2 regions of the Pseudoalteromonas apostichopi genome follow, and region 1 is predicted to be linked to the other one. Evidence: predicted binding sites of a transcription regulator. Region 1 holds the regulator's gene; the other holds the start of a gene.
What was found. The regulator ArgR, encoded in region 1, controls arginine synthesis, uptake and breakdown. The targets are predictions, from matches to a motif close to ANTGAATANNTATTCANT.
Positions count from the first base shown of each region.

Region 2: QUE86_RS03595 (OadG family protein) is a predicted target of ArgR. The motif match lies at 5,359-5,376, and genes of this name have one in related genera.

Region 1 is NZ_AP028065.1:2,365,977-2,378,236, forward strand. It holds gene QUE86_RS10680 (Fe(3+) ABC transporter substrate-binding protein) at 765-1,769, shown strand; gene QUE86_RS10685 (ABC transporter permease) at 1,839-3,473, shown strand; gene QUE86_RS10690 (ABC transporter ATP-binding protein) at 3,470-4,513, shown strand; gene QUE86_RS10695 (Dyp-type peroxidase) at 4,566-5,465, shown strand; gene argR (transcriptional regulator ArgR) at 5,462-5,929, opposite strand; gene mdh (malate dehydrogenase) at 6,155-7,090, shown strand; gene ispB (octaprenyl diphosphate synthase) at 7,197-8,168, opposite strand; gene rplU (50S ribosomal protein L21) at 8,579-8,890, shown strand; gene rpmA (50S ribosomal protein L27) at 8,907-9,164, shown strand; gene cgtA (Obg family GTPase CgtA) at 9,327-10,481, shown strand; gene folA (type 3 dihydrofolate reductase) at 10,561-11,040, shown strand; gene QUE86_RS10735 (DUF3718 domain-containing protein) at 11,120-11,497, shown strand; gene QUE86_RS10740 (methyl-accepting chemotaxis protein) at 11,758-12,260, opposite strand, start outside.
Region 2 is NZ_AP028065.1:799,836-812,095, reverse strand. It holds gene alaS (alanine--tRNA ligase) at 1-889, shown strand, start outside; gene QUE86_RS03625 (aspartate kinase) at 896-2,113, shown strand; gene csrA (carbon storage regulator CsrA) at 2,207-2,398, shown strand; gene QUE86_RS03615 (YcxB family protein) at 2,426-2,893, opposite strand; gene QUE86_RS03610 (hypothetical protein) at 3,017-3,940, shown strand; gene QUE86_RS03605 (hypothetical protein) at 4,467-4,658, opposite strand; gene QUE86_RS03600 (DUF1328 domain-containing protein) at 4,708-4,881, opposite strand; gene QUE86_RS03595 (OadG family protein) at 5,416-5,664, shown strand; gene oadA (sodium-extruding oxaloacetate decarboxylase subunit alpha) at 5,680-7,452, shown strand; gene QUE86_RS03585 (sodium ion-translocating decarboxylase subunit beta) at 7,465-8,595, shown strand; gene QUE86_RS03580 (hypothetical protein) at 8,693-8,869, shown strand; gene QUE86_RS03575 (peptidoglycan DD-metalloendopeptidase family protein) at 9,020-10,336, opposite strand; gene tyrS (tyrosine--tRNA ligase) at 10,735-11,934, shown strand; gene QUE86_RS03565 (cobalamin biosynthesis protein CobD/CbiB) at 11,996-12,260, opposite strand, start outside.

The DNA of each region.
Region 1 (12,260 bases):
AAAGCGCGAACTATCTCTAGTCGCGCTTGCGGAATCTTCTTAATTTTTTGCATCCTGCAATTGAATCTAATCAACTCCCTAAACTTTGCCACTCCATGCGATTACACTTTACTTATTGGTTCTGTGTAATATAAGGCAATCCCGCCTTGTTTCCTTGTAAGTCCATTACATCCTTGCTGGTAATTACTTTACCCTTCCCTTACGTGTCATCCAGACACTATCCTTTTATTTGCAAATCCGTTGCGATGCCCTAACGGCCTGTCCTTTGTTCCACTTTTTTAACTTCCTGTATAACAACATTCTGCTGTTATTCCATTCCACATCATCCTGATGCTGTCCGTAGGTTGTCACTCCTTTGCGTTACTCTTCCTGAGCCTGTCCTTAATTCCTTATTCTCCAAATGAACCTTATTCCGCGGTTTTATGAGTAATGCTTCCTTATCCATCTACTCATTAAGCTTCTTGCTTAGTTGATGTAAATAATTATAGAGAAATGGTCAAAGCTGAGTAGGTCAAAATCCTACTTAATCTATTGGTTATTTTATTGTCATTTAATATATATTATTAAATTTCAATTGGTTATGTGTTTTTTGGCAGTGTTTTCTGGTGCTTTTTACTCAATTGCTGCCATATAGGTGAGACATCTCTTACATGTAAATTCCTAAATGGCAGCTAGGTTGATTGAAATATGAGTTTAAACGGGTGCACTTTGCGCTAACTCTAGGTAAAATATTTTGATAATTGTTATTATTTAGGTGCTATAAAATGAAGAAAACAGCCTTAGTATTAGTTAGCGCATTATTGAGCGTGCCGGCATTTGCTGCAGACGTAGTAAATATTTACTCGTTTCGCCAGCCATTCTTAATTCAGCCTATTTTGGATGATTTCACTAAGCAAACTGGCATTAAAACTAATGTGGTATTTGCGAAAAAAGGTCTGATTGAGCGTGTAAAGCGTGAAGGCAAGCACAGTAAAGCTGATTTAGTATTAACCTCAAATTTTAGTGCACTTATTCAATTAGAAGATTTAGGTTTAACACAATCAATTAATAGTGATGTGGTAAATGCGAATGTGCCAAGCACCTTTCGCGATGCGGATGGTCAGTGGATAGCGCTTACTAAACGTGTACGTAATGTATACTCTGCAAAAGAGCGTATTGGTGCTCTTTCTGAGTTAACATATGAAGATTTAGCCGATCCAAAGTACAAAGGCAAAATTTGCACGCGCTCAGGCAAACACCCATACAATTTAGGTTTAGTTGCTTCGATGGTTGCTCACCATGGCGAAGTAAAAACTAAGCAATGGCTAGAAGGTGTTAAAGCTAATTTAGCGCGTAAGCCGCAAGGTAATGACAGAGCACAAGTAAAAGCTGTGAAAGAAGGCTTATGTGATCTGGCGTTAGGCAACAGCTACTATTTCGGTAAAATGCTGCAAGATGAGCAGCAAAAGTCTTGGGCAGAAGCTGTTTATATTAACTTCCCTAATCAAACTAACCGTGGTTCTCATATTAACGTATCGGGCGTTGTTATGACCCGTTACGCTAAAAACCCTGAAAATGCCTTGAAACTGATTGAGTATATGACCGACAATAAGGCGCAAAATATGTATGCTTCAGTTAATATGGAATACCCAGTAAAGCAAGGGGTTGCATTATCTGAGATGGTTGCATCATGGGGGGAATTTAAAGAAGACAGTCTTCCTCTTGATGAGATCAGCAAATATCGCCCTGTGGCACTGAAGCTAATTGACGAAGTAAAATTTGATTTATAACGAGAACACACCTCGTTTTATAAAAGCTGTTTTTTAACAGCTTTTATTTTATCTGGTATTAATCCACTTATGCATGTGAAGTTTTCGCTGTCGCGTTGGCAGCTTATAGCCTGGCTTATTGGCCTGTTGCTTGTTACGCCATTAGGCTTTTTGTTATTTGAATCTCTGCAAGGGGATTCAGACGTATTTCAGCACCTATTTGACACGGTGCTTTGGGATTATACCCGTAATACGCTATTACTCATTGTCGGAGTGGGACTATTAAGCTGCGTTATTGCTTTACCGTTAGCTTGGTTAACTGCCTATTGTGATTTTCCGGGACGTAAGCAGTTTGAGTGGGCTTTAATGCTGCCATTAGCAATGCCAACGTACCTCATAGCTTATGTGTATACTGACTTACTTGATTATGCTGGGCCAATTCAAATAGCGCTAAGAGAGTGGTTTGGTTGGCAATCACCAGATGATTATTGGTTTTTTGATATTCGTACGTTAACCGGGGCCATTATTATGATTGCTCTGGTACTCTATCCATACTTATTCCTTATTTTTAAAACAGCGCTTAGAGAGCAGTCTTTTAAATTAGTACAAGCTAGTCAGTTGATGGGGTTATCGCCATTTAAAAGTTTCTTAAGAGTTAGTTTGCCCCTTGGTCGAGGGGCTATTGTGGCAGGAATAACATTAATCAGCATGGAAGCAATGGCTGACTTTGCCACCGTTAATTATTTTGCGGTGAGTACATTAACGACTGCTGTTTACGATACTTGGCTTGGCTATTACTCATTGACGGCTGCAGCGAAAATCTCTGGCATTATGCTACTCATTTTGTTTTTAACCATCATGGTGGAGCGCTTTAGCCGACGTAATCAAGCTGTATATGAACGTCAGTCAAGTATCAACAGCGCAACATTATATCGCTTAAAAGGCTGTGCTGCATGGGCTGCAAGCTTAGCTTGCATGTTAGTTCTGTTACTTGCTTTTATACTGCCTGTTGGGGTGTTAATTAAGTACGCCATTGCGTATTCCGATGAAGCATGGAATGGGGCATTTTTTAATTACGCTTGGCAGAGTTTTAAAGTCGCTGTTGTGGTGAGTATTGCAACCATCCTATTGAGCTTGTTGGTATTGTTTTATCAGCGAATTGCTAAACAAGCTTACTCTTTACTTCCTGGACGTTTAGCAAGTACAGGTTATGCCTTGCCAGGTACAGTGTTGGCCATTGCCGTATTACTCCCATTAACTCAGCTAGATGATGCATTAAATAACTGGCTTGAGCCTTTTGGTTTATCGCCTGGGTTACTTTTGAGTGGCACTTTATTTGCCATGATCTTTGCTTATGTTGTGCGTTTTTATGCGATTGCGCATGGTGCGCTTGAAAGTAGCTTTCTGCGTATTAGTCCATCGCTAGATATGGCTAGTCAATCAATGGGCAAAGGACCCTTACAAACCTTATGGCGGGTACATTTACCGTTGTTAAAACGAGGGATTCTTACTGCTGGTTTGTTAGTATTTATTGAGTGCATGAAAGAGTTGCCAGCTGCTTTATTACTTCGGCCTTTTAATTTTGAAACGCTTGCGACCCATGTTTTTCAGTATGTTAGTGATGAGCAGTTAGAGCTTGCGTCTATTTCAGCTTTGTTTATCGTGTTAGTTGGGTTAATTCCTTTGTATTTCGTTAATCGTTCGATGGAGCAAAATCACTCATGAGTCATTTGATAATTCAAGACCTAGCTTATCAGTACAATGGCACTAAGGTATTGAGTGAACTCAATCTTAATGTTGAGCAAGATGAAATTGTTTGTTTGCTTGGCGCAAGTGGCTGTGGCAAAACCACCACCTTAAAGGCAATCGCGGGGATTTTACAGCCCGAGCAAGGCTATATGAGCATAGATTCAAATGTGGTCAATGATAGCGGACTATTTGTTGCACCTGAAAAGCGTAATATCGGCATGATGTTTCAAGACTATGCGTTATTCCCTCATCTAACGGTTAGTGACAACATTGCGTTTGGCCTCAGTAATATGAGCAAAGCACAAAAGCGTGAGCGCGTGGACGAAATGCTCAGCCTTGTTAAATTAGATGGTTGTGCTGGGCGTTACCCTCATCAACTTTCAGGTGGTCAGCAGCAACGAGTCGCGATTGCTCGTGCTCTTGCTTATAAGCCAAGCTTATTATTACTTGATGAGCCATTTTCGAATATTGATACACAAGTACGATTTGAGCTTATTGCAGATATACGTCGCATTATTAAAGATCAGCAGGTATCTGCGGTATTTGTTACCCACTCGAAGGAAGAAGCTTTCGCCTTTGCTGACACACTTGCGGTTATGCATGGTGGAAAAATCGCCCAACAGGGCTCCGCGGAGCAGTTATTTAGCCAACCTAACTCAAAGGTGGTTGCAGAGTTTCTTGGTACGGGCATATACTTAACGGCGAAAGTATTAACGCCAACTGAATACGAAACGGCGTTTGGTGTGGTTCACTCATTGACGGCGAACAATGTAGATTGTCAGCAAGGTCAAGTGTACATAAGACCGCACTATATTCAGTTGTGTGAAGCTGCTCACAGTGACGCAAACAGTTTAACAATCTTGCAAAGACGCTTTATCGGTACGCGTTATGTGTATCGTATCAATATTGCAGGGCAAGAGTGTGAAGTTGCCGCAGAGCAAGATCGCGTGTTAGCTGTTGAGCAGCCTGTAAAAATAAAAATAATGCCGCACACAGTCAATTTTTTTCATGATTAATCAATCTTGAATCCTTGGCTAGGTGCAAATAACGAGAAGCTAAGGATTCACTATGGCGCAAGCGCAATCTGGGATTTGTGCTGAAGCAAACTTACATGGTTTGCACCTGTTTTTTAATGTTTACGATGGCCATGATGAGTCATTACGTAAAAAACTAAAACGCGTCAGCGTTATTCAAGATGAGTTTGCAGATCAGTTCTCTGAAGCCATGCTGTCGTGCGTGGTTGCCCTTGGTGCTCAGTATTGGCCGCATATCCTGCCCGAATTTATTCCAAGTCAATTACAAAGCTTTCCTAATGTGACTCATAGTGAGCATGTGATCAGTGCACAGCCTTTTGACTTGTTTGTACAAATTCGCTCAGACCGCGAAGATGTAAACCATCTATTTGCTCTGCAAATTCTAAAGTTATTAACACCGGATGTAGAGCTGGTGGAGCAGGTACGTAATTTTCGGTTTTTAGATGGGCGTGATTTTAATGGCTTTATTTATGCTGGTGATACCCCTCATGGTCGTCAAAAGCGTAGCACGGCTCTTATCAACAAACCGGGGCACTTTGAAGACCAAGGCAGCTATATTCATGTGCAGCGTTTTGTGCATGACTTGAGTGTCTGGCAGCATTTGTCGTTGTTCGAGCAAGAACAAATCATGGGGCGTACGCGTCTTGATAATACCTTGATTGTGCCTGCTGTAGAAACTAGTCATGCGGTTCGCAGTGAACTAAAAGATGAGCACGGTCAGCCACTATTACTTAATCAAAGCATGCCATTTGGTGATGTGCATAAACAGGGGATTTTGATGGTTTCGTGTGCGGCGCAAGGGGATGCGTTTGAGCAGGTATTAAAGAGCCGGTTGGGGCAGGGCGATTGCTATGATCATTGGCTCGATTTTACTCAAGCCGATATGGGATCTGCGTTTTTCGCCCCGTCAGTAAACTTTTTAAAGCAGCTTTAAACTGTATCGAATAAAGTGCGCACGCGATCAAGCGTGACATCGATTTCTGAAATCTTCGCAGGGGCGATAAAAATAGTGTCGTCGCCTGCAATAGTGCCTAGTACACCATCCGCCTTACCTAGAGAATCAAGTAATCGAGCAATTAATTGAGCTGCGCCTGGGCTAGTACGAATAATGATCATCATTTCGTTATGCATAATATCGATAACAAGCTGACGCAGCGGGCTTTTCGCTGTTGGTACACCCATTTCAGCCGGTAAACAATAAACCATTTCTTGCTTTGCATTACGGGTACGTACAGCACCGAACTTGCTTAACATGCGAGAGACTTTACTTTGGCTAATATTATCAAAGCCTTGCTCTTTCAATGCTTCGACAATCTCACCTTGTGAGCCGAAGTTTTCTTCTTTTAATAGCGCTTTAAACGCTTTGATTAGTGCTTCTTGTTTGTCTTGTGGTTGCATGTTGCCGTTTCTTTATTCATAAAATGTGGAGTAATTCTACACAACTCTGCATATTTATGCAGTATTAGTTTACAAAGTCGTCCAAAATGCTGTGTCTTTACAGCTAAGTTTACAACTATGGTCGAAATTATACGCGAAATAAGCAGGATAAATTTGTTTTTAGTCGCTAATTTCATTATCTTTAGGGCCACAAATATTTCCTACCTCAAATTACGGAGAATTCCAATGAAAGTTGCTGTTTTAGGCGCAGCTGGCGGTATCGGCCAAGCATTGTCTTTATTATTAAAAACAAGTTTACCTGCAGGTTCTGAATTATCGTTATATGATGTTGCCCCTGTTGTTCCTGGTGTAGCGGTTGATCTTTCTCACATCCCAACAGACGTTAAAGTTGAAGGCTTTGGTGCTGACAACTTAGACGCAGCATTAGCTGGTTGTGATATCGTTCTTATCCCAGCGGGTATGCCACGTAAGCCTGGTATGGACCGTGCGGACCTTTTCAACGTAAACGCAGGTATCATCAAAACATTAGCTGAAGGCATCGTTAAAAACTGTCCTAAAGCGTTAGTAGGTATTATCACTAACCCAGTAAACGGCACTGTGCCAATCGTTGCTGAAGTATTCAAAAAAGCGGGTACTTACGATGCTAACCGTGTATTCGGTATCACAACGCTTGACGTGATCCGTTCAGAAGCTTTTGTAGCTGAACTTAAAGGTTTAAGCGCAACTGACGTTAAAGTTCCAGTTATCGGTGGTCACTCAGGTACTACAATCCTTCCTCTTCTTTCTCAAGTTGAAGGTGTTACTTTCACTGATGAAGAAGTTGCAGCATTAACACCACGTATCCAAAACGCAGGTACTGAAGTTGTTAACGCTAAAGCCGGTGGCGGTTCAGCAACTCTTTCAATGGGTGCAGCAGCAGCGCGCTTCTGTATGTCTTTAGTGAAAGGCCTACAAGGTGAAGAAGTTGTTGATTATGCATACGTTGCAGTTGAAAACGGTGACGCAGCATACTTCGCACACCCAGTACGTCTAGGTAAAAACGGCGTTGAAGAAATCCTTTCTTACGGTGAGTTAAGTGCATTCGAAGAGCAAGCTAAAAACGACATGCTAGCTACACTTAACAAAGACATCCAAGAAGGTGTTGATTTCATCAACGGTTAATTCCGCCAGATGATAGGCGCTTTGCTTATTCGTTAACTTAGTAAAAGCGCTGAAAACAAAAAAGCCTGCAAATGCAGGCTTTTTTAATGGCTCGAATAAATAGAGTTTAATGATCGCGGGCAACGGCGATGCGGGCCAAACTCTCTAATGCTTGTTTGTAAGGTGTGTCTGGTAAGAAAGCAATACAAGCAATCGCTTTGTCAGCTTCTTGTTCTGCTTTTTGCATCGCAAACTCAAGCGCTTTAGTGTCAGCTAGTGCTGCTAGAATGCTCTCTAAGTGATCCATACCATTACCAAGCTCAATAGCTTCTCGTACCAGCTTAACTTGCTCGGGAGTGCCTTTTTGCATTGCGTAGATAAGCGGTAGGGTAGGTTTACCTTCAGCTAAATCATCGCCAATGTTTTTACCAAGTTGCTCGGCATCGGCGTTGTAATCAAGGACATCATCTACTAGTTGGAATGCGGTCCCAAGATGCATTCCGTATAAGTTTAATGCTTCAAGGGTTTGTTCATCTTGCTCAGTAATAATTGCGGCAAGGCCTGTTGCAGCTTCGAACAATTTGGCTGTTTTGCTGTAAATAACCTGCATGTAGCTTTGTTCTGTGGTGTCAGGGTCGTTACAGTTCATTAGCTGTAATACTTCACCTTCAGCGATGACATTCGTTGCATCAGCCAAAATTTGCATAATTGGCATTTTTCCAAGGCCAACCATTAGCTGAAACGAACGTGTATAGATAAAATCACCCACCAATACGCTTGCTGCATTACCGAACTCAGCATTTGCTGTAGGGGTGCCGCGGCGCAAATGTGACTCGTCGACAACGTCGTCATGCAATAAAGTAGCGGTATGAATAAATTCGATGATAGTGGCAAGCGTAATGTGGTCTTTACCCTCATAACCGAGTGCTTTTGCCGCTAAAATGGCCAACATAGGACGAACGCGTTTACCGCCGCTGTTTACTATGTATAAACCGAGTTGGTTAACCAAAGCGACATCTGAACGCATTTGGGCATGTATAAGTTGATTGACGTCATCCATTTCATTTTCGATTAACGTCTGGATAGCTTTTATATCCATTGATCTCCGAGCCAATATTTATGGGTATACGGGGCTGATTGTACAACAAAAAAAGCACTTGCTCGATATTTTGTGATGATTCATTAAAAAAACACTGTAAAGTTTTTTATTTGAGATCAATTTTGCCAAGATAAATTTATAACCTTGATTAATAAGTGATCAGCTTTTTGAATTTTCAAGGTGCGTATTATTAGCGTAATTTAATTGTCATGAGATCGTAAAAACCGCTTGGCATGTGGTGTTTTTAAGATAGAATAGAGAAAAATATTGAATTGCTCTCAATGCAGCTATTTTTTATTCATTTTATCGAAAAAGAGGCTTGCTAGTTTTTGCACATTAGCGTAAACTTCGCGCCCTATTGAAGAATATTTTAGTTGCGTCGATTTGAGGGCGCACAGACGGAGTTAATTATGTACGCGGTTTTCCAAAGTGGTGGTAAACAGCACCGTGTGACTGAAGGTCAAACAATTCGTCTTGAGAAATTAGACGTTGAAACTGGTGCAGCAGTTGAATTTGATTCAGTACTTTTAGTTGCTGATGGTGAGAAAATCGAGATCGGTGTACCGTTCGTAAACGGTGGTAAAGTAACAGCTGAGGTTGTTTCACACGGTCGCGGTGAGAAAGTTAAGATTGTTAAATTTAGACGTCGTAAGCATTCTCGTAAGCAAATGGGCCATCGTCAATGGTTCACTGAAGTTAAAATCACTGGCATTAGCGCTTAATTAGAGGTACTGAGAAATGGCACATAAAAAAGCAGCTGGTAGTACTCGTAACGGTCGCGATTCAGAAAGCAAACGCCTAGGTGTTAAGCGTTTTGGTGGCGAATCAGTTCTAGCGGGTAGCATCATTGTTCGTCAACGTGGTACTCGTTTCCACGCTGGCGCAAACGTAGGTATCGGTAAAGACCACACTATCTTCGCAAAAGCAGATGGTAAAGTTCAATTCGAACAGAAAGGTCCTTTAAACCGTAAATACGTAAATATCGTAGCTGAGTAATCATCTCGATATTTGAAAAACCCCGCCTTTGCGGGGTTTTTTGTTTTAAGGCGCATAATAGTGCGTATAAATATATACCTAAGCACCTTGGCATTGGGTGCTGAATAGGGCACTTAGGTATATAATAGAGTTATTAACAAGCCAATCTTAAAGTGAGTAATCATGAAGTTTGTAGATGAAGTAGAAATTCGTTGTGACGCGGGTGATGGCGGCAGCGGTGTCGTATCTTTCCGACGTGAAAAATATGTACCAGATGGCGGTCCTGATGGCGGCGACGGCGGCGATGGCGGCAGCGTTTATCTACAAGCCGATGAAAACTTAAATACGTTAATTGATTACCAATTTGAGCGTTTTCATAAAGCAGAGCGCGGCACAAATGGTCAAAGCCGTAACATGACTGGTAAAAAAGGCGCTGATTTAACGCTTAAAGTACCTGTGGGTACACGTATCATTGATGTTGATACTGAAGAGTCATTAGGTGATTTGACCAAGCATGGTCAAAAGGTTGTTGTTGCAAAAGGTGGTTTCCATGGCTTGGGGAATGCACGTTTTAAATCAAGTACAAACCGTGCGCCTCGTCAAAAAACACTAGGCACACCTGGTGAAGTTCGCAGCTTACGCCTAGAGCTAATGCTACTTGCGGATGTTGGCTTACTTGGTTTACCAAATGCCGGCAAATCAACGTTTATCCGCAGTGTTTCTGCAGCTAAACCAAAAGTGGCTGATTACCCGTTTACGACGCTTATTCCTAATCTTGGTGTAGTACGCCCAGACGCTAATAAGTCATTTGTAATTGCTGATATCCCTGGTCTAATCGAAGGGGCTTCAGATGGTGCTGGCCTGGGTATTCGCTTCTTAAAGCACTTAGAGCGTTGTCGTGTATTACTGCATATCATTGATGTTATGCCTGTTGATGGCACAAATCCGGTTGATAATGCCTTTGCGATTATTAATGAGCTGCACCAATACAGCCCTAAACTTGCTGAAAAGCCGCGCTGGTTAGTGTTTAACAAAATTGACCTATTACCAGAAGGTGAAGCTGAAGCCCTGTGTAATGAAATTGCCGAAGAGCTAGGTGAAGAGGCTAATGTTTACCGTATCTCTGCTGCGAATAAACAAAATACTCAAGCACTTTGTCATGACATTATGGCGCTACTTGATAGTATGCCGAAAGAGAAATTCGCTGAAGAAGAGAAAGAAGAAGTTGAATTTAAGTGGGATACTTATCATCAGAAAGCGACCTCTCAAGACGATGATGATTGGGATGACGACTGGGATGATGATGACTACGATGTAGAAGTTATCTACCAACGATAAAATTTAAAACTGAAAAGGAGCCATGCGCTCCTTTTTTATTAATAAGAAAAAAGTATTAAGGTTTAGTGTGAAAATTTCAATGATTGCTGCTATGGCAAATAACCGAGTAATTGGTCAAGACAACCAAATGCCATGGCATTTACCTGCCGATCTGCAACACTTTAAAAAAGTAACCATGGCAAAGCCTGTGATCATGGGCCGTAAAACGTTTGAATCAATAGGCCGCCCTTTGCCAGGCCGTCAAAATATTATTATCACGCGTAATGCTGATTATACCGCAGAGGGTATTGAGGTGGTTACTTCACCTGAGGCTGCGCTGGAATTGGTTGCTGATGTTGAAGAAGTAATGATTATAGGCGGTGGAAATATATACGAACAATTTCTATCTCAAGCAGATCGTCTATACTTAACATTCATCGACCTTGAAGTGGCCGGTGATACGCAGTTTCCAGATTACGAAAGTGTTGCTAATTGGACAGTTGTAGAGCAAGAACAGCATCAGCCTGATAACAAAAACTCTTACTCGTATACCTTTGTAACGCTGTATAAAAATTCGTAACATTATTGCGGTAAAAATAATTAGTTGGTACAATATTACACAATCTTGGTAAGAAAAAAGTATTACATAAGGGCAAAATATGATGAAGTTACCAAACATGTTACTTGCAGCGGTTGTTGTTTCAGCGTCAGTTGCGTATACAGCACCAGCAAAAGCTGATGATCAATTAGCGGTTTCAATCTGTGAATACATCGCTGCTGATGATAAAAACCGTCTACGTAGTAAGCTGAAAAGCTCACGTGTGAAAATCCGTAATATCTTTGATGCTGTAAAATGTAATGGCAACAATATGCTTCGTCATGCAATTGAAAGCGGTGCTGCTGATGCTGGTGAATACATCGTTAAGAACTTATCTAAAAGTTCTTTAGAAGACGGTGCAGACATCGCATGGGCTGAATCAAACGGTCACGGTGGTTCACCACTAATTGCTGTTATTAAAGAGCGCGCAGGCCTTTAACTTAAACGCCAATAGAATTTAAGAAACCGCACTCGTTGCGGTTTTTTTATGCCTGAAAAACGCGTCGCTAAATTAATACCTAGTCGCAATAGAACTTAATTATTATGTATTAAAAAATGCATCTACATGGGCGTAGGGGGCAGGCGAATATTAAGAGTAATTACCTCCAAAGATCACTCAATTAAGCGAACTGGTATGAATATATAAAAAAACCGTGTTTGCTTACGCAAACACGGCTTATATTCTTGTCTTACCGCTTCTTAAACTTTAAACGCATCTACCGATAAACGAAGTTCTTCTGCTAACTTAGCAACTTCTGAACTCGAAATATTGGTTTGGTTTGCGCCTTCAGCTGTTTGCTCTGCGATTGCAACAATCGACTCTAAGCGTTCGCTAATTTCTTGCGATACTTGCTGTTGCTCATGAGCAGCTGTTGAGATCTCCTCACTTACGTTATGAGCTTGCGCAACGGCTGCGGTGATTGAGTCAAGAGCTGTATTTGCAAGGTCTGATTGCTCAACACACGACTCAGCTTGTTGCTTACCTTTCGACATTGCCGCTACAGCAGCCTCAGCGCCAACTTGAAGCGATTCAATCATAGCTTGAATCTCTTGGGTCGACTCTTGAGTCTTGCTTGCAAGAGAGCGTACTTCGTCAGCTACTACGGCGAAGCCTCGGCCTTGCTCACCGGCACGGGCTGCTTCAATGGCTGCATTAAGCGCGAGTAGGTTAGTTTGCTCAGCAATGCCACGAATAACATCTA
Region 2 (12,260 bases), 1.6 Mb from region 1:
GCACGTAAATCAAAAAGGTTCACTTGTTGACCCTGAGCGTTTACGTTTTGACTTCTCTCACTTTGAAGCGGTAACAAAAGACGAATTACGTCAAATCGAGCGCGCAGTGAATGATGAGATCCGTCGTAACTTTGCTCTTGAAACTGAGCTAATGGCTATTGAAGATGCCAAAGCAAAAGGTGCAATGGCATTATTCGGTGAAAAATACGACGACGAAGTTCGCGTAGTAACCATTGGTGATTACTCAATTGAACTATGTGGTGGTACACACGTTAAGCGTGCTGGTGATATCGGCTTATTCAAAATTGTGTCAGAAAGTGGTATCGCTGCAGGTATTCGCCGTATCGAAGCAGTAACAGGTGCAGAAGCTGTTGCCTATGTTAATGAGCAAGAGCAACAGCTAAATGATGTTGCAGCGCTAGTAAAAGGTGATAGCAGCAGTGTACTTGAAAAAGTGACAGCATTACTTGAGAAGTCAAAAGGTCTTGAGAAGCAAATTGCCCAGCTTAACGACAAGCTAGCAAGTGCGGCAGGGGCATCGTTACTTGACTCTGTAGTTGAAGTGAATGGTATCAAACTTCTGGTCGCTGATGTTGCTGGTACTGAATCTAAAGCACTACGTGGCATGGTTGATGACCTGAAAACTAAGATTGGTTCAGGTGTAATTGCTCTTGGTGTAGCCAATGGCGATAAAGTAAGCCTGATCGCGGGTGTAACTAAAGACCTAACAAGTAAAGTGAAAGCTGGTGAGCTTGTAAATCACATGGCTGCACAAGTAGGTGGTAAGGGCGGTGGTCGTCCTGATATGGCACAAGCAGGTGGTACTCAGCCAGAGAACCTTACTGCAGCCTTAGAAAGTGTAACTGGCTGGTTAACTGAGCGTTCTTAATCACTAGTGGCACTTATCGTCCAAAAATTCGGTGGCACCTCAGTTGGCTCAATAGAGCGAATTGAGGCCGTCGCCGACCTTGTTGTAAAAACTAAGCAACAAGGCCACCAAGTTGTGGTAGTGCTTTCGGCTATGTCGGGAGAAACTAACCGTCTTATTGAACTCGCTAAACAAATCGATTCTCGACCTAGCGCTCGTGAGCTTGATGTATTGCTGACCACAGGTGAGCAAGTCTCAGTCTCTTTATTGGCAATGGCTATCATTAAACGTGGTCATTCAGCGGTAAGCTTACTTGCCGATCAGGTTAATATTCGCACCGACAATATGTTTGGTAAAGCGCGTATTGAAGAGGTTGCTGCGACTCGTCTAAAGCATGAGCTTGAGCATAACCGTATTGCCATAATTGCAGGCTTTCAGGGGCGCGATATTGAAGGTAATATCACCACGCTCGGTCGCGGTGGTACAGATACTTCTGCGGTTGAGATTGCAGGTGCTGTCAATGCGGATGAATGTCAAATTTACACCGATGTTGATGGGGTATACACCACTGATCCGCGTATTGAACCAAATGCGCGACGTATGAGCCATGTTACCTTCGAAGAGATGCTTGAAATGGCCAGTCTTGGGGCTAAGGTTCTGCATATTCGCAGTGTCGAAGCCGCAGGAAAATACAATATACCGCTCAGAGTGTTATCGAGTTTTAACCCGGATCAAGGAACCTTGATCAGTTTTGAGGAACCGGATGTGCAAGCAAACATTGTGTCGGGTATCGCCTTTAATCGTGACGAAAGTTTGATTTACGTCAATGGCGTGCACCAAGGGACGGAAAACCTTGCAAAAATATTGAAACTTTTCGCAGAATTCGGCATCGAAATAGATATGATTAATCAAGTTAATCATAACTTTGAAAAAATAGACTATGCTTTTACTGTGCACACGAATGATTTTGAGCAAGCACTCGAAATTCTGACCAAAAACCAAGATGGTATCAGCGCAGAATCTATTAAAGGGGTCAGCAATGTTGCCAAAGTGTCTGCAGTAGGTGTAGGGATGAAATCTCACTCTGGTGTGGCAAGCTTATTTTTTAATGCGCTTGGCGAAGAAAACATCAAAGTGATGCTTGTGTCGACATCAGAAATAAAGATATCAGTTTTAATTGATGAAAAATATTTAGAACTGGCTGTACGTGCACTACACAAAGTTTTTTTAACTGAAAATGAATAAGATCTAGAGTTTTTACTTACTTTTAAGTCTAGATTTCATTAGAATGTTTTTGACGCGGAATCTTTTAATTTTTTGGAACATGGGAGCAAGAGAATGCTAATACTAACTCGTAGAGTAGGTGAAACCCTTATGATCGGTGACGAAGTAACAGTTACTGTTCTTGGTGTTAAAGGAAATCAAGTTCGCATTGGTGTAAATGCACCTAAAGATGTATCAGTACATCGTGAAGAAATCTACATGCGAATCCAAGCAGAGAAATCTAACCCAAATCCGGGCAATGTTTAATCAGCGATAGATATTTTTAAGAGCCACTCATTGAGTGGCTCTTTTATTTAGTTCAGCTGTTATTTCATCATTTAGCGCTTGTTTAGAAATATATTGCATACCGCGCTGCGCCTTTAAAATATAACCTCGTTCAGTTTCAATAATCTCACTAATTTGTTGCCAGCTTAATTGGTAGCTTTTATATGGGTTTTCGGCCTTCACTCCTTCATCATCAAAGATGATGGTCACTTCGCTACCTGATGCTCGGCTCATCATTTGTCTTGCGACCCACCATGGGCGCTTGTAATAAAACGATAAACACTCAACGACAGCAAGCATAATCATAAAGCTGCCCAGATAATGGTTCTCTAATTGATAAAAAGCTAATAAGCCTAAGGTTATTAACAATGCCAACAGCGGGTATTTAGGCTTGGCTTGTGATGAATAAGGTAAAGACTCATCAAAGCATTCGTAATAATACGGTTTATCTAGTGTGTAATTTGTACTTAATGTCATTCTCAGACTCACTTATTCGACTGGCAGCAGTTTAACATTGATAGAAAAAAACTGCCGCAGTTGGTTTTCATTTAGTTGTCATTATGAGAGCTTAAGGTATCTGTATTTTTAGGGGTAAGTTGTATGTTTGTTAGTTCAATGTCATTAGCGCTTGCAATGACTTCAAATACTTTTTTAGTTATGGGCGATATGCCATACACCCCGATTGATGAAATTAATCTCGCAAATGACGGAAAAATTACTAAGGCAATCGCTGCAACACCCCATGGCTTTTTAATGCACCTTGGCGACATGAAATCAGGAGCGCTTGCTTGCACGAATAAGCTTTTGCAAACTAATAAGGCGTTATTAACATCGCTGACTACGCAGCCTTTTATTTACACCCCAGGTGATAATGAGTGGACAGATTGCGACCGCGTCACATTAACTCCTCAATTCGATGAGCTCGAACGGCTAAGTTTTGTTAAAGGCTTAATGTTCGACGATGCTTATAGACAAAAAGCAAAACAGTTACAGGGTTATGTAACACAAGCTGAAATGCTAGAGAATGCTCGTTGGCAATTCGATGGCATTGAGTTTCGCACCTTACATATACCAGGTACTTTTAATGGTCGCTCGCAAATTTTAAAAAGTGACAAAAGCGCAGCACTTGATGCAGCCGACAAACGTGATAAGTACAATTTAATTTGGTTAAAACAAGCACTCATTCAGCAAGATGCTAAGGCGTATGTGTTTGGCTTTCAGGCTGATATTTACCACCCGACCAGTAAACCAGTTTGTAGTGAATCACAGCGCTCAAACTGTGATGCTTTTAAAGTATACCGTGATGCCATCAGTGACTTCGCAAAGCACACCAATAAGCCTGTGTTAGTGATGCATGGTGATACAGGTCCATACTGTAAACAACAGTTAGCAAGTAACTTAACACGCTTGAATGTACCTGGTGATTTTGCTGTGAGTGATGTAGCAAAAGTGAGCTTTGTTGATGGGAAGTGGCATATAGCGAGTGTAACGACAAACGAGCCCCTCACAACGGGTTGTAAGTGAAACCCAACAAGTTAGCGAGTTTCTAGGGGAAAGAGTAAAGTTACGAGCTTAAGGTAGCTGCGGGTTTACCCCGCGTAGGCGTGAAATTTATTTCGCGCGATTCTCTCAATTTATGCGGCTGTAAGTCGGGCTTTAGCCCGTCACGTATGTGTGATAAAACACGTGTCGCCATAAATAACGACCTACGTGGCGTAGGGTAGAGCGGAGCGAAACCTAACAAATTAGCGAGTTTCTGGGGGAAAGAGTAAAGTTAGCAAGCTCCTTGACACAAGCAGCAGGCAGCCTAGACTTGCTAACTTGCTAACTTGCTAACTTGCTAACTTGCTAACTTGCTAACTTGCTAACTTGCTAACTTGCTAACTTGCTAACTTGCTAACTTGCTAACTTGCTAACTTGCTAACTTGCTAACTTGCTAACTTGCTAACTTGCTAACTTGCTAACTTGCTAACTTGCTAACTTGCTAACTTGCTAACTTGCATACACAAAAAAAGCGACACTTGGCCGCTTTCTTCATAAAGTGTTGTGATTAGCAGTTAGTTTCTTCTGCGTTAACACCTTCTTTTACTTCTTCACATGCGTCTTCAACAGCATTTTGTGTATCAGTAATTGCTTCATCAATACGCTCACCTGCATCTTCTGCCGAGTTATCTTCACAACCCATGATGAATAGACCTGAAAATAGAGCGATAGTAGCGGCTTTCAAAGTTGAATTTTTCATAACGAAATTCCTTGTAAATAAAATAAATTAAGTGGTTATTTGCTTATAACTACTTAGGGGCGTTACCTCTAAGAGCTCCAGATACCAGTGAAATAACTAGTAGTACTAAAAATATAAAAAAGATAATTTTAGCGATGCCTGCAGCGGCTCCTGCGATACCACCAAAACCTAACACTGCTGCGATTAACGCGATAACTAAAAAAGTAATGGTCCAGCGTAACATAATGGTCTCCTTGGCTATTTAAATTTTCTAAAGTTCGATGTAACTGAAGCGAGTTCTGTGCCAGATGTTTTACTTGTTTTATTTCAATGGTTTACCTTTATTTGTGATGCTGGTAGATGTTCATCACTTGGTAACATTTACGAGTAAGCATGTAAGTTATTCATAGTGATATTTTTTCATATTGAGTTGCATGAGGAAAACATCAGATTGCCACAGTATTGGTAAGACCAATTTAACTTTTTATTGGTTGGTAAAGTCTAACACCTTGTTGTGTGTGGTTTTTAGACGCTTTCTGGTTTTTAGTTAATAGCTGAACATATAACTTATGGCTATATCGACTATTTATATCATCTATATCGAGGCTTTGAATGATGGAAATGTAGGGTGTTAATTATATGTGCGGCATGTTATTTTAAAATTAATTGGTTTTACCAATTTACAATGGTGCTATACAAATGATTTTGGTTTGTTATTATTGGTGCATAATTATTTAACAAAAATAACTTTTTATTTTAAGTAAGCGAGGGGAGTCGTATGGATATAGGTGGATTACTCACCACTGCGGCCAGTTTGATGGTAACAGGCATGGTAGGCGTGTTTGTTTTTCTGACTATTCTGATTACAGCAGTCACTTTAATGTCAAAACTAGTGGGTCGATTTGATGATCCAGCAAGTGCAGAACCTACGCGAACAGCAAAAATTCAACCTCAACAGGGTGTGCCTCAGGCACATATTGCAGCAATAAGCGCTGCAATCGCTCAATTTCGAAATAAACAAAAATAACGGGGCAGCTCGAACATGGCTAAATTAAAATTAACCGAATTAGTATTGCGTGACGCACACCAGTCTCTTTTGGCAACGCGTATGCGCTTAGACGACATGCTACCCATAGCCGAAAAACTCGACAATGCGGGTTATTGGTCAATTGAATCATGGGGGGGTGCAACGTTTGACTCGTGTATCCGTTATTTAGGTGAAGATCCTTGGCAACGTATTCGCGAACTAAAGGCTGCAATGCCAAACACTAAGCAGCAAATGTTACTTCGTGGACAAAACCTTTTAGGCTACCGTCATTATGCTGATGATGTGGTCGAAAAGTTTGTCGAGCGAGCACACAAAAATGGTGTTGATGTATTTCGTATTTTCGATGCGATGAACGATGTACGAAACCTTGAAACTGCTATTAAAGCAGCTGTTAAAGTGGGAGCTCACGCTCAAGGTACAATTTCATACACAGTAAGTCCTGTACATACACTTGATATGTGGCTGAAACTCGCAAAACAGCTTGAAGAGCTTGGCTGTCATTCGATTTGTATTAAAGATATGGCAGGTTTATTAAAGCCATATGATTGTGAGCAGTTGATCAAAGGCCTAAAAGAAACCGTGTCTATTCCTATTGCGATGCAATGCCATGCTACTACTGGCTTAAGCACTGCAACTTATCAAAAAGCAATCGATGCAGGTATTGATATGCTTGATACGGCGATTTCGTCAATGAGTATGACTTATGGTCATAGCGCGACGGAGACAATAGTTTCAATTGTCGAAGGCACAGAGCGAGATACTGGCCTTGATTTAAACCAATTAGAAGAAATTGCAGCTTACTTCCGTGATGTACGTAAGAAATATGCTGCTTTTGAAGGTAGCTTAAAAGGCGTTGATGGTCGCATCTTATTAGCTCAGGTACCTGGCGGCATGTTAACTAACATGGAAAACCAGCTTAAAGAACAAGGCGCGGCTGATAAGCTTGATCAAGTATTACTTGAGATCCCACGTGTTCGTGAAGACTTAGGTTTTATTCCTTTGGTTACGCCAACCTCGCAAATTGTAGGTACCCAAGCGGTACTTAACGTATTAACTGGCGAGCGTTACAAAACCATTACTAAAGAAACTGCGGGCGTGCTCAAAGGTGAATATGGTGCCACTCCTGCACCTATGAATAAAGAGCTGCAAGAACGAGTGCTAGAAGGCGCAGAGGCAATTACTTGTCGTCCTGCAGATAAATTAGAGCCTGAGCTTGAGAAACTTGAAGCTGAGTTATTAAGTGAAGCCAAAGAGCAAGGTTTAGAACTTGCTGATGACGTGATTGATGATGTACTTACATATGCATTATTCCCACAAATAGGCCTTAAATTTATTAAAAACCGCAACAACCCAGATGCGTTTGAAGCAATTCCAACAGGTGAAGTTGCCAAGTCTGAAAGCAAACCTGCTTCTTCAAGCCCTGTAAAAGCGGAGCAATACAGCGTTAAAGTTGATGGTAAAGTTTACGATGTCGTCGTAGCACAAGGTGGTGAGCTTAAAGAAGTAACTTTAAAAGACAGTGAATTAATTCCTCAGTCTGCTTCAGCGTCAGCAGGCGAAACACTCAATGCGCCGTTGGCTGGTAATATTTTCAAAGTGAAAGTGAAACCAGGCCAAACAGTAAATGAAGGTGATGTGGTTATTATCATGGAAGCGATGAAAATGGAAACAGAAGTTCGCGCCGTACACTCAGGTACAATTGCAGAAGTATTAGTAGCTGAGGGTGACTCTGTTGCCACTGGCGATGCGCTAATCGCGCTAGCATAGGAGAGGCAGAGGATGGATGGTGTTTTAAACCTCTGGCATGCCACGGGTATTGCTAATTTTACCTTTGCGGCATTGATCATGATTGCGGTTGGTTGCTTGTTACTTTATTTAGCAATTGCACGTAACTTTGAGCCACTGTTGTTATTACCTATTGGCTTTGGGGCTATTTTAACGAATATCCCTGTGGCCGGGTTATCTGAGCCGGGTGGGTTACTTTATTATGTGTACCACATCGGGATTGATTCTGGGGTGTTCCCACTTTTGATCTTCATGGGGGTTGGTGCGCTTACAGACTTTAGTGCCTTGATAGCAAACCCTCGTATGTTGTTGTTAGGTGCGGCTGCACAGTTTGGTATTTTTGCTACTCTATTTGGTGCAATACTACTTAACTTTATTCCTGGCTTTGAATTTACACTACAAGATGCATCTGCGATTGCCATAATTGGTGGTGCAGATGGTCCAACAGCTATTTTCTTAGCATCTAAGTTAGCGCCTGATTTACTTGGTGCAATCGCAGTTGCGGCTTATTCATACATGGCATTGGTGCCAATTATTCAGCCGCCAATTATGCGTGCACTAACAACACAAGAAGAGCGTGAAATTCAAATGCCGCAACTTCGTACTGTATCGAAGAAAGAGAAAATTGTTTTCCCGTTAATGGTGTTGAGTTTAACCATCTTGTTTTTACCAGCTGCAACACCTCTGGTAGGTATGTTTTGCTTGGGTAACTTGATGCGTGAATCGGGCGTGGTTGATCGTTTAAGTAATAGTGCACAAAACGAAATCATCAACATTACCACCATTTTCTTAGGCTTAGCGGTGGGCTCAAAGCTTGCGGCAGATAAGTTCTTAACCGTAGAAACAATAGGTATTTTGGTGTTAGGTGCTTTGGCCTTTGCGATAGGTACAGCTTCAGGTGTGTTTATGGCAAAAGGGCTTAATAAGATCTCTAAATCGCCAATCAACCCATTAGTGGGCGCAGCAGGTGTATCAGCGGTACCAATGGCAGCACGTGTGGTTAATAAGGTTGGTCTTGAGAGCAACCCGCATAACTTCTTGTTAATGCATGCCATGGGGCCAAACGTAGCAGGGGTATTAGGAAGTGCCGTTGCAGCAGGTATTCTGTTAGCTATTGTTGGCTAAGTCGATTTACTTCCAACCGACTGGCGCAGTAATTTTACTGCGCTTTTTTTTGTCTATAGACTAGGTAGTTAAATGATTCTTGTGTAAGGAAGCCATCATGAATATTTTTATTATCTTACTCTGCCTTTTTGTTGCCTTGGTTATTCTAATACCGCTACTTGAAAAGTATCAGTCTAAAATGGGGCTTGATGGCGCAACTAAATATGCAAAGTATATTTGGCCACTAGTGATGATTTCGCTAATTATTCAGCTTATCTATGTATTATTAAGATAATAATTGTATCGGTAATGAGCGTGTTTAATTTAAGGTATGAATAGAGTCGGCAATAAGTTTAGTTTGATAACGCCATAACCGTTTTATCTTGAATTGTCTCAGAAACGAAAAAGCCGCTTCAATTGAAGCGGCTTTATTATGTTTACTTAGCTACTTATTTAACGCTAGTTGTAACTCTCTATTACGCTGTAATTGCGCTAAGAAGTTATCAGCAATTGGTTTAAACTTAGCTAGCTCATCGCGCGGTAAAGGCTCTGATTTAGGTAGTTTGACTGTTTTCGGATTACGATGCACGCCGTTTACTAAGAATTCATAGTGTAAGTGTGGGCCTGTTACGCGGCCTGTCGCACCAACGGTACCAATTTTTTGGCCTTGCTTCACTTTTTGGCCTGTTCTAACCATTTTCTTGTTTAAGTGTAAGTATTTAGTCACATACTGTGTGCCATGGCTAATAAAAACGTAGTTACCATTGTACTTACTGTAACCAGCTTTAATTACTTTACCATTACCCGATGAAACCACTGGCGTACCTGTACGTGCAGCGTAATCAATACCATTATGTGGTTTTACCGTCTTAGTCACAGGGTGTAAGCGGCGAGGATTAAAGCTCGAGCTAATATACTTAAAGTTAACTGGCGCACGTAAGAAGGCTTTTTTCATGCTACGGCCTTCAGGCGTGTAGAAGTTACCATCTGTATGGCGAATAGCGGTATAACGCTCGCCTTGATTAATAAATTCTGCGGCAATAATTTTACCATCACCAATGTACTCACCATCAACATAGTGAGCTTCGTAAATAAGACCAAATTGGTCACCTTTACGAATGTCATTAGCGAAGTCGACATCCCAACCGAAGATGTCAGCAAAATTCATAATTTGACGCTCGCTTAAACCAGCGGCAATACCAGACGTCCAAAAACTATTAGAGATCTCACCGCCAGCTGATTTACTTAGCGTTTCGATTTCTTTGCTATCAATAGCGGTGTCGTAGTTACCTTCGTCATTTAATGTAACGTATAAGGTATCTGTTTTTGAAATCACATAACGAAGCTGCGCTAGAGAGCCATCTTCGGCCGTTGCAAAGCTTAAGATTTCGCCTGGGTGAATTTTTGTTAACTTACGAGTTTCAGCGTTGGTATTAACTAGTTTGTGTAATGTTTGCGCTGAGAAACCCGCACGTTTGAATATAAGTGCTAAATTATCGCCATTACGTACTTCATGGTCGATAAGCTCGTATTCTGGAAGTTTTGCTGCTGCTTGCTCCGAATTTAGCTCAGTTAGTTTTTCGTTATCATCAACTTTAACTTGTAATTCGTAGCGTTTGCCAATTTCAAGTGCGTTCGCACTGTTGTCCTTTGATGCGGTGGCTTTTTCAGAAGGCAATAATGCCAAGCCGACAATAGCAGAAACCAAACCGAGAATAAGCAGTTTGTGTTTTTTGGGAAGTTTGTGCACTACGTGAACCATATCGTGCCTTTTCTGCTGTCAAGAAATTTAAATACTAATATCGCAGGATATACCTAAAATAGAGCAAATACCAGTGTTTTGTAGATTTAAACTGGCGCTATTTTACGCTAGAATTGGCCTGCGCGTTAAACTTTTTTGGTTGAAATTGCAGCAGATGCCTATGGTTAAACTAAATCTAGATTAGTTAACTAAAGTACCTTCATAAAATTGCAATAACGCGGTATAAAGAACAATCATGCGCGCTGCCTTCAGGGCTGTTTCTTAAACTATTTAAGTTAGGCTTTTTTCTAGTGTCGCTTTTTGGTGCTAACTAGCTAAATTTTAAAGTTTTTAGCTCTATATTTATAACCCTGACAGGCCACCACGCCCCGGTAGCTGAATTTTTGGAGTAATACACAGTGGATTTACAAACCGCTCTAGCTGAGATAAAACGCGGTGCAGAAGAGATATTAATTGAAGACGAATTAGTTGAAAAGCTAAAGTCTGGTAAGAAACTTAAGATCAAAGCGGGTTTCGATCCAACTGCGCCTGATCTGCATTTAGGTCATACAGTTCTTATCAACAAAATGAAAACCTTCCAAGATCTAGGTCATGAAGTAATTTTCTTAATCGGTGATTTCACCGGTATGATTGGCGATCCAACGGGTAAAAACGTAACACGTAAACCGTTAACTCGTGAAGATGTTCTAGCTAACGCTGAAACATATAAAGAGCAAGTATTTAAGATACTTGACCCTGCTAAAACTACTGTTGCGTTCAACTCTACTTGGATGGAGAACCTCGGTGCTGCAGGTATGATTAAATTGGCTGCGCGTCAAACAGTAGCACGTATGCTAGAACGTGATGACTTTAAAAAGCGTTATGCCGGCGGTCAATCAATTGCTATCCACGAATTTTTATATCCACTGGTACAAGGTTGGGATTCTGTTGCATTAGAAGCTGATGTAGAGCTTGGCGGTACAGACCAACGCTTTAACCTATTAATGGGTCGTGAATTACAAAAAGATGAAGGTCAGAAGCCACAAACAGTATTAATGATGCCACTGCTTGAAGGTACTGATGGCGTTCAAAAAATGTCTAAGTCATTAGGTAACTACATTGGTATTACTGATGAGCCTAACGATATGTTTGGTAAAGTCATGTCTATTAGCGATGAGCTAATGTGGCGTTACTATGACTTATTAAGTGCCTTATCAATCGAAGAAATTGCTGCACTTAAACAGCGTGTTGCTGATGGTGCGAACCCACGCGACATCAAGATTGAGCTAGCGAAAGAAATGATTGCTCGCTTCCACAGTGAAGAAGCAGCTGAAGGCGCTCATCAAGATTTTATCAAGCGTTTCCAAAAGAATGCATTACCAGATGAGATCCCTGAAGTAACAGTAACGATTGCTGAAGACACTGTGTTCATCACTAATTTATTAAAAGAAGCTAACCTTGTAGCAAGTACATCAGAAGCAATGCGTATGATTAAGCAAGGCGCTGTAAAGATTAATGGTGAAGAAAAAGTAACGGATACTAAGCTTGAAGTTGCTAAAGGTACAACACAGATTTACCAAGTAGGTAAGCGTAAGTTTGCTAAAATCACGTTAGCTTAATTAAATAAGCTACAGAATAAAAAAACCAGCTGCGGCTGGTTTTTTTGTGCTTATATTTTGATTAGTTTGTGAATAGGCTAATTACTTCAATCCCGACTATAAGCAGTAACCAAAATGCTTTCGCTTGATTTAAACGATTGATTAATGTGGGAATATCATCAGCATTTGGTAGGCGATCGGTACCAACACGCATTTTATTAAAGCGCTCACCTTGGTATAGGGCAGGGCCACCTAACTGCACTTGCAAAGCAGCCGATGTAACACTCAACAGCCACCCTGTATTGGTTTGATAAAAGTGTCTGCCATAGTGTTTTATATAATGAATA